Regions from separate parts of the Trichormus variabilis 0441 genome, predicted to be linked through region 3. Evidence: predicted binding sites of a transcription regulator. Region 3 holds the regulator's gene; each other region holds the start of a gene.
What was found. The regulator HrcA, encoded in region 3, represses chaperone genes, less so after heat shock. The targets are predictions, from matches to a motif close to TTAGCACTCNNGANTCNNGAGTGCTAA.
Positions count from the first base shown of each region.

Region 1: groL (chaperonin GroEL) is a predicted target of HrcA. The motif match lies at 1,424-1,450, and genes of this name have one in related genera.
Region 2: groES (co-chaperone GroES) is a predicted target of HrcA. The motif match lies at 1,898-1,924, and genes of this name have one in related genera.

Region 1 is NZ_CP047242.1:5,998,010-6,001,297, forward strand. It holds gene fabG (3-oxoacyl-[acyl-carrier-protein] reductase) at 1-141, shown strand, start outside; gene GSQ19_RS24750 (MraY family glycosyltransferase) at 241-1,323, opposite strand; gene groL (chaperonin GroEL) at 1,483-3,165, shown strand.
Region 2 is NZ_CP047242.1:5,833,502-5,836,789, reverse strand. It holds gene GSQ19_RS24060 (calcium-binding protein) at 1-152, shown strand, start outside; gene GSQ19_RS24055 (response regulator transcription factor) at 326-1,003, opposite strand; gene groES (co-chaperone GroES) at 1,942-2,253, shown strand; gene groL (chaperonin GroEL) at 2,350-3,288, shown strand, end outside.
Region 3 is NZ_CP047242.1:3,367,275-3,370,562, forward strand. It holds gene GSQ19_RS13595 (glutathione S-transferase family protein) at 1-416, opposite strand, end outside; gene GSQ19_RS13600 (hypothetical protein) at 428-1,108, opposite strand; gene hrcA (heat-inducible transcriptional repressor HrcA) at 1,123-2,220, opposite strand; gene GSQ19_RS13610 (rhodanese-like domain-containing protein) at 2,637-2,996, opposite strand; gene GSQ19_RS13615 (DUF3352 domain-containing protein) at 3,207-3,288, shown strand, end outside.

The DNA.
Region 1 (3,288 bases), 2.6 Mb from region 3:
ATTTTGCAATACATCCCTCTAGGTCGTTATGGTCAACCAGAGGAAATTGCTGGTATGGTACGCTTCCTAGCCGCCGATCCCGCCGCCGCTTATATCACTGGACAAGTCTTTAATGTCGATGGCGGGATGGTAATGGCTTAATGAGTGCAGACTGATGTTAGTAGTAGCGGGGAGTTCAGCCCGTGCTGACTGCTAAGTAAAATATTCTGCCCCCTGCTCCCTGCTCCCTGCTCCCAACCATCAGGACTGCTGACGGATTCTTTGCCAGACTGTAAAGCCAAGCAGCAGAATAATGCTAATGGCGGTGGTAACTATGACCATGATGCTCATCCCTTGGACTCTCATGGCTAGTAAGTTGCACACCAAAGTGATTGACCACAAGGTAAATGCCGCATGACGTTGGGACAACCCCCAAGCCAGTAAACGGTGGTGTAGGTGGTCTTTGCCGGGGGTACTCAAGGGGTTTTTACCTGCTAGCAGCCGTCTGATAAACACTTGGGTTGTATCCAGTACTGGCAACAGCAAAAACAAAACGGTAGGGCCAAGAGCAAATATAGTATTCCTTTGCAGGCTACCTAAAATACTAGTTGCAGCCAGGACATAACCAAAAAAGTATGCTCCAGCATCACCCATGATGATTTTTGAGGGATGGAAGTTATGACGCAGAAAGCCTAATGCCCCACCACCTAAGGCAGCCAAAACTAAGGTAGCCGCAGCCTTATTAGGGAATTGGGCAGATACGCCTAACAAACTCATGGCAGTGATAAAACTAATGCCCCCTGCCAATCCATCCATCCCATCCATCAAGTTGACGGCATTGGTAATACCCACAACCCACAGCACAGTCAGCAACATTGAGAGAACGGAGTCGATGGGTGTGCCGAAATCCACATCAACGACAATGCCATTAGCAACTAGTAATAAAGCTGTGATAATTTGCGTCCACAACCGTACAGAGGGGGGTAATCCGAACTGATCGTCAATAAAGCCGATCAAGACTAGGATCGAACCCCCTAGTAAAATAGTCAATACTTGAGCTAAAACGTTTTGTAGCTCAATGGGTCGCAAGAGGCTAGCTAACACCAATGCGGCAATTACTCCCGCGTAAATGGCTAAACCCCCTGCATTCGGCAACGGTTCTCGATTGAGTCGTCGGGCGTTTGGTTGGTCAGCCCAACCTACCCGCAAGGCAAATTTACGTACCGTGGGAATCAAACGCCACGTTACCAACCAAGCCAACATAAACGTGAATACTACTGCCAACCAGCCGGAACCGCTAGGGTCAGCAATGCCTATAGACCTAAGGGAGTTGTAGATATTCATCTCCCAATTCAACCATTACTGCCAGTATCCTACATGAGCATCAAGTGTATATTAATCAATTTTTTTTACTTCCACACATGATTTAAAGTTTTTCAGGTTCTTAGCACTCTGAGCCTGTGAGTGCTAAATTGTCTAATGGAAGCGCTAGAGAAAGGAAACATGGCAAAAATTATTTCGTTTGATGAAGAATCACGGCGTGCTTTAGAGCGGGGTGTCAATGCCCTGGCTGATGCTGTAAAAATTACCTTGGGTCCCAAGGGTCGCAACGTGCTTTTAGAAAAAAAATATGGCACACCCCAAATTGTGAACGATGGTATTACCGTTGCTAAAGAAATTGAATTAGAAGATCCTTTAGAAAATACTGGTGCCAGATTAATTCAAGAGGTAGCAGCTAAAACCAAGGATGTAGCTGGTGATGGCACAACTACGGCTACCGTTTTAGTGCAAGCCCTAATTAAAGAAGGTTTGAAGAACGTCGCGGCTGGTAGCAATCCAGTAAGCTTAAAGCGGGGTATCGATAAAACTACTGAGGCGCTAGTAGCGGAAATTGCTAAAGTCGCCAAGCCTGTAGAAGGTAGTGCGATCGCTCAAGTTGCCACTGTTTCAGCTGGTAACGATGAAGAAGTTGGTGCCATGATTGCTCAAGCAGTGGAAAAAGTCACCAAAGATGGTGTAATCACTGTGGAAGAATCTAAATCCCTGACAACTGAACTAGACGTAGTGGAAGGGATGCAGATTGACAGAGGTTATATTTCCCCCTACTTCATCACCAACAACGAGCGCCAAACGGTGGAGTTAGAAAATGTGCGGATTTTGATTACTGACAAAAAAATCAGCAGTATTCAAGAATTAGTCCCCGTTTTAGAAAAAGTAGCTCGTTTGGGTCAACCCCTACTGATCATTGCTGAAGATGTAGAAGGAGATGCCCTGGCTACTCTAGTTGTGAACAAAGCACGGGGTGTACTTTCTGTAGCGGCAATTAAAGCCCCAGGATTTGGCGAACGCCGCAAAGCATTGTTGCAAGACATCGCCATCCTCACAGACGGTCAACTAATTTCGGAAGAAATTGGCTTAAGCTTAGATACCGCTTCTCTAGAAGCTTTGGGTACGGCGCAGAAAATCACAATTGAAAAAGACAACACCACAATTGTTGCTGGTAACACCACCAAGCCAGAAATTCAAAAGCGGATTGCACAAATTCGCAGACAACTGGAAGAGACTGATTCTGAGTACGATAGCGAGAAATTACAAGAACGTATTGCCAAGTTAGCTGGTGGTATTGCAGTGATCAAAGTCGGTGCAGCAACTGAAACCGAACTCAAAGACCGCAAGCTCAGAATTGAAGACGCACTCAACGCCACCAAAGCGGCTGTTGCGGAAGGTATCGTTCCTGGTGGTGGCAAAACTCTGATTTACTTGGCGAGTAAGGTAGACGAGATTAAGAAAAACTTTGACGAAGAAGAAAAAATCGGCGCTGACATCGTTAAACGAGCTTTAGAAGCTCCTTTACGGCAGATTGCAGATAACGCTGGTGTAGAAGGTTCTGTCATCGTCTCCAGAGTCAAAGACAGCGATTTCAACACCGGTTACAACGCTGCTACCGGAGAATTTGAAGACCTGATTGCGGCTGGTATTATCGACCCCGCAAAAGTTGTCCGTTCAGCATTGCAAAACGCCGCTTCCATTGCCGGTCTAGTTTTAACCACCGAAGCGATCGTTGTGGAAAAACCAGAGAAAAAAGCTGCTGCTCCTGCTGATGCCGGTATGGGCGGCATGGGTGGCATGGGCGGTATGGGCGGTATGGGTGGCATGGGTGGCATGGGCGGTATGGGTATGTTCTAATCCTCCCTGAACCTATAGCGATGCAGTTGAGTTAAATAGACCTAACCCCCAACCCCTTCCCTTGCAGGGAAGGGGAGTAAGAATCAAAATAGCCAAACATTAGGGGCAACTTCACTGCGATCG
Region 2 (3,288 bases), 2.5 Mb from region 3:
CTACCACAAATGACCAACGATTTATTTACGACACAAGTAATGGAGCGCTTTACTTTGACCAAGATGGTAACGGTAGCGGATTCCATCAGGTACAAATTGCCCAACTATATGGTGTACCTTCACTGAGTGTCAGCAATTTTGTAGTGGTTTGATTATTCTTAAAATAGGGAATGAGGGATTCTTCTCATATCCTTGTGGAAAATCTTAACATCCGCTAAAACAATTACCTATGAGCCATTACCCATTACCAAACAAATAATTTAAGCTATCAGCTGTCAGCTGTCAGTTAATTTTTCAAAGCTGACGGCTGAATGCTGATAGCTATTTAAGCCATTTGATTTTCAATCGCCCACCGTGCTAGTTCGGTGCGGTTGTGGAGATTGGTTTTGCCCAACATATTGGACACATGGCTTTCAACGGTGCGCTGACTAACATTTAATTCTTCAGCAATTTCCCGGTTAGCTAGACCTCTAGCTACAAACTGCACTACCTTCAATTCGGTTGGGGTTAACTGCACATCGAAGGGAACCTGGATGCGAGAACCGTTTTCCCCGCCTTTGGCTTGGTGTTCCTTCCAACGGATAGTTTGTTTCAGTGAAGATTCTACTTGTGCTACGAGTTCTTCTGGTTCAAAAGGCTTGACCATATAAACATCTGCACCTTTGTTGAGACCTTTAACTCGGTCTGCACTTTGTCCTTTTGCTGATAGGAACAAAACAGGAATCCAACTGGTGCGTTCGTTTTGCCGGACTTGTTCAACAAAGGTATATCCGTCCATTTCTGGCATCATCACGTCACAGATGATCATATCTGGAACATCATGTTCGAGAATTTCCAGAGCTTCTCGTCCGTTTTCCGCCGTGATGACTTCATATCCTCTGAATTCCAAGTAGTCCTTCACCAGCAAGATGAGGTTAGGGTCATCATCAATCAATAGAAGTCGTTTGTGATCTTTCATGCTGGGCTCTTTCATAGCAGTGGCACTTGTCGCGCTTCGATCCATCAAGGTCTTGAATGGTTATCCTTTATGGTGGATTGTTGAGATGTTGTCATTTTTCCCACTTAAGTTGCCCTTTCTTCCTTGGAGTCTTAAAAGTGGTTTTCACTTTCGATGACACACCAGTGCATTGGCAATATTCTAGTAAGGATACGCAGAGCAATAGTATTATAATGCGCTATTATATATCCCTTTGAAAGTGGCGGGTGAAAATACACTGATTAAATAATAATCTTTCTAGTTCACAAGTAAGTATTGGCTTAAGATGACCCTAGCTGCAACACAACCCGCGTTTTCATCGGCTTACTGCTCTACAATACCCTTCTGATGTTCAGCCTTTGTTTAGATGTTCACAAGCAAGTAAGGGAGTTGTTGGCAAAGGATGGGTTAAAAATGCTGATTCTTGCGCCACCATTATGCCTACCAAGTGTTTTTGGACGATCCGCTCAATAACCTCCGGGTTTGCTTGGCGATACCAGACACTTCCGGTTAGACAACTATTATCGATCTAGAACAACAAACTAGCAAGCTATGAGCTTGAGTTTTGTTGCACTACATCACTGTATTGTTACTCATTGAGCGTCTCCCTGATTACTGTTCTATAACAATTTCCCCAGTTTGCAAATAAAGTTGTCCATATAAAAATATTCATTACTTACAGAAAAGAACCTGAAAAATACGAATAATTGAGTATTAGTACTTACGGGCTTGTCGAGGAACGTATAGATGATGACTTCTTAGTTGTAATTCGTAATACTCACCAAAAGCAAGAAGCTAGCTACTTAATTTGTAATTTTTAATGGAAAGCCTGCTAAACCACTACTCCCCACTCCCCAATTATTCTAGTTCGGAAACCCGTACACACGTAAATATTGCCATTAGGGGCTATTCTTCGGTAGATTAGCACTCAGGAGTTGAGAGTGCTAACTCTGGAGAAATTAAATATGGCAGCAGTATCTCTAAGCGTATCCACCGTTAAACCTTTAGGCGATCGCGTTTTCGTAAAAGTGAGCGCCTCTGAAGAAAAGACCGCAGGTGGTTTGTATTTGCCCGACACCGCTAAGGAAAAACCCCAAGTAGGTGAAGTAGTTGCTCTTGGAGCAGGCAAACGGAATGACGACGGTAGCCGTCAAGAATTGGAAGTAAAAGTTGGCGATAAAGTGCTGTACTCCAAGTACGCTGGCACCGATGTCAAGCTGGGAACCGAAGAATACGTCCTACTGTCTGAAAAAGACATTCTAGCAGTCGTTGGCTAATGGGTAATTAGGTAATAGGTAATCGCAATACCTATTTACTGATGATCAAATTTCACGACACAAAACTTGATTTAACTTCCTGAGATTTAGACACCTATGGCAAAGCGCATTATCTACAACGAAAACGCTCGTCGCGCTCTAGAGCGAGGCATTGATATCCTGGCTGAGGCTGTAGCTGTTACCCTTGGCCCCAAAGGTCGTAACGTAGTATTAGAGAAAAAATTTGGTGCGCCGCAAATCGTTAATGACGGTGTAACCATCGCTAAAGAAATAGAATTAGAAGATCATATTGAAAACACTGGCGTTGCTTTGATTCGCCAAGCAGCTTCCAAAACCAACGATGCAGCAGGTGACGGTACAACCACCGCAACCGTTTTGGCTCATGCCATTGTGAAAGAAGGTTTGCGGAACGTAGCGGCTGGTGCTAACGCAATTCTGTTGAAGCGCGGTATTGATAAAGCTACCGGCTTCTTGGTTGACAGAATCAAAGAACACGCCCGTCCTGTAGAAGATTCTAAATCCATCGCTCAAGTTGGGTCAATCTCTGCTGGTAACGACGATGAAGTCGGTCAGATGATTGCCGAAGCAATGGACAAAGTAGGTAAGGAAGGCGTTATCTCTCTAGAAGAAGGTAAGTCTGTAACTACCGAATTGGAAATCACCGAAGGGATGCGCTTTGACAAAGGCTATATTTCCCCCTACTTCGCTACCGACCCAGAGCGGATGGAAGCGATTTTCGATGAGCCTTTCTTGTTGTTGACCGATAAGAAAATTGCTCTCGTCCAAGATTTAGTACCAGTTCTAGAGCAAGTAGCTCGTGCTGGTCGTCCTCTGGTGATTATCGCTGAAGATATTGAAAAAGAAGCTCTAGCAACCCTAGTAGTTAACCGTTTACGCGGTGTACTCAACGTAGCTGCTGTGAAGGCTCCTGGCTTCGGCGATCGCCGTAAGGCTATGCTAGAAGATATCGCTATCCTCACCGGCGGTCAACTAATCACCGAAGATGCTGGTCTGAAGCTAGAAAACACCAAGCTG
Region 3 (3,288 bases):
CCACTATAGCCAGGTTCCGCTAAGGCATATAATTCAGCTAAAGTCTGACAACCTTCCTCTGGAGTGTTGAACACCCAGCCACCTGAATCGGGAGAGGGAACAACAATAGATACCGAAATTGCATCCTCTAGTCCTTTCAACGCCCGAACAACTAGCGTGCGGTGCGCCCAAGGACAACCCAAACCAACATAGAGAGTGTAACGTCCTGCGGCTGGTTGGTAGGGGCTATCTCCCCCAGTTTTGACAGAATTCCTAAACTGGCTAGCAGGACGAATATATTCTCCTGATTGATTACGGGGGGCAAGTTTTGACATCATGATCTGCCAAAGGGTTGTCCACACAAACTTACCCAACCCAATAATCAATTTAGGTGGTAGCGACTTGCCTTTTTTCTGAGTCTTATTGATACTAGTCATGATTAAATCGCCTAACTTGCTACCTTTTGCGGCTGACTAGATATTACAGCTACACTTGCTTCTGGTAGTGGTGGACGCAAGCACAAATAAAGCAACGGGCCAAATAGAGGAATCAAAGCAAATAACCAAAATAACTGCGGTTTTTGCCAACCGCGCCGCGCCATATCATCCCTTAACAAGGCAGGAAATAATAACGAAAGTAGGCAAAAATCTAGGCTCATGATATGGATAAAGCGGTTAGTTTTCCATTCGTGAACAAAGTTGCTCCAATCTCCTTGCTGTAGACCATAGGCGACTAAAATACCGGCGACTATGGTGAGAATCACACCAGTCACACGAGAATCTAATAGTTTAATTAAGGTGTTCTTTGTCCCTGGAAAATGGGGATTGGGTTCTCGCAAAGTTAGATAAGGTAACAGTGCAAAAATACCTACACCAAATGAAGCGGTAGTGAATAACCAAGCTGGGATTTTTTGCCCTCTACCATCAATAAACATGATGGCGCTGTAAATCATAGGCCAGATACCCATGAGGCTGAATAAGGCGATGATTAGGGGATTTATACCTTGCCATTGACCGATAGACAAGTTTTTGATTAGCTCGAATGTATCGGGTTGATCGGGAGGAGCAAGGACAAAAGCATAAAATGTAAACCCTAACCACAGCACCCCAAAGGCAATTTTTCTGACCATGATTTTGTCTAAATTTAACTGAAGGCTTCTGAGAGGTAATCCGCCGCCGCCGCTACAACTGCGATCGCACTTTCGTAATCTAGGCGTGTCGGCCCCAAAACTCCCACACTACCCAACGGGACTCCTCCCCGGCGATAGGTAGAAGAAATTAAGGAGCAGGTGCGTATCGGTTCTAGGGGGTTTTCTGCGCCGATACGCACTGTTACCTTGGATTTGTGCGTATCTTCTAACTCTGGTTCCTCAAATATTAGTCGCCACAGTTGTTCTTGTTCTTCTTCCAATAGTTGTATAATCGTTTTCACTTGCTGAAGCTGGGAGAATTCTGGTTGACGTAACACTTCTGCCAAACCCCGTACCATAATTTGAGTTGCAGCCGGCGCAGCACTGCGGTGGGCTAGTTCTGCTACAGAATTTTTCAGAAACTCTCCATAACTTTGAAATTCCCGATCTAATTGACTCCAATCTAGGGTGCTGATTTCTAACAGACTCCGCCCCCGTAAGTGACTATTTAGGAAGTTAGAAACAATCTGCAATTCCCTGTCAATTACTTCTGGGTCGGGTTTTGTTTCGCTCCTGGCTGGGGGTAAATCCATCAGCTTCGAGTGGGTTTCATAACTATCCGTCACCAAAATCAGCATGATTCGTCCCGTTTCTATCTGCACTAATTGCAAATGTCTGACTGATGCTGTGTTGGTTTGAGGCATCGTAATCAAGCTAATACACCCACTCAAGCTAGCTAAAATTTGGGCGGCTCCTTGCAACAGTATCTCCAGACTCCAGTCTTCCCATTGCAAATGCTGTTGTAGGGCTGATTCTACCTCTTTTGCTAACACTTCTGTTCGTGTGGTGTCTCGTAGAGAGGGGGTAATTAACTGGTCAACATAAATGCGATAACCTGAGTCAGAAGGTACTCGTCCAGCAGATGTATGCGGTTGGTACAATAACCCAGATTTCTCTAGTACGCCCATTACATTGCGAATTGTGGCAGAACTAACGCCCAAGTCGTATTCTTCGACCAAAGCTTTTGAACCAACAGGCTCTGCTGTAGCTATGTAATGACGTACCGTTGCCCAAAGTATATGCTGTTGTCGATTAGTCAACTGGACTTGCATAGGGATATGTTTGACGGAAGGCAAATGCTAAGTAGATTTTGAAAAATTGTGAAATTTTAAAGCAAAAATTAATAATAGTTAATTAGCAACGCAAAATATATATTTCTATTGTAATAACTATTATTAAACTTCTGTGTTTGCCATTTTTTGGGTTGGCTGATGAAACAAAAAAATTGATGTAATATTATTTAATTTTCTCAGTATTTTTGCATATACAACCTAGAAAAATTGTATTGTAAGATACGTATTTTTATGGTTGATATATATACTGATGATGCTAGCTAAGTGTAGGTTGCACCTAACTAGATTGAGCTTCATTTCTGCAATCTCAAACTCCGAGAATTTTGTCAACAATAGCACAAATAAGCTGGAGTTTAGTATTCCAGCTTGAGATAATTTAATGAGCTAATAAGCCGCTAATACTGGGGAATTGAGGAGTCAACTAGAAGAGAGTAGGCAGCAATACCACCAGCAATATTTTTGACATTGGTGAATCCCTGAGATACTAACCACTGACACATCTGAGCAGAACGGACACCGTGGTGACATAATACAAGGGTTTCTGCTTCTGGATTAAACATAGTTGGGACTTTTTCTGACCACTGAGCATATTCACTCAGAGGTAAGTTGACAAAGCCATGAATTTGGGCGATCGCTAACTCTTGCGGTTCCCGTACATCTATTAACTGAATATTTGCATCTTCATTAGCAAGATATACAGCTAATTCATTTACACTAATTTGAGTCATTGGTTGCCCAGAAGTATTCCCAGTCATGAGGTTTTAGTAAACAATCCTATATTATTTATGTTGACAGAAAAGGGGAAGAGTGGGGAGTAGGGAGCAGGGGAAGCAGGAAGAGAAGTCGCAAGGAGGGTTTCCCTCCGGGCGAACTTCGGGGAAGCAGGGGGGAAAGAGAAAACTATTGGCAACTGACAACTGTACAGACGCGATTAATCGCGTCTCTAACAACTGACAAAATAACTAATGAACACACAACGCTCATTTTCTGGTTTTATTATTGCTGGGGCGATCGCTTTGATTGTAGCGGCGATCGCAGGCTTTTACT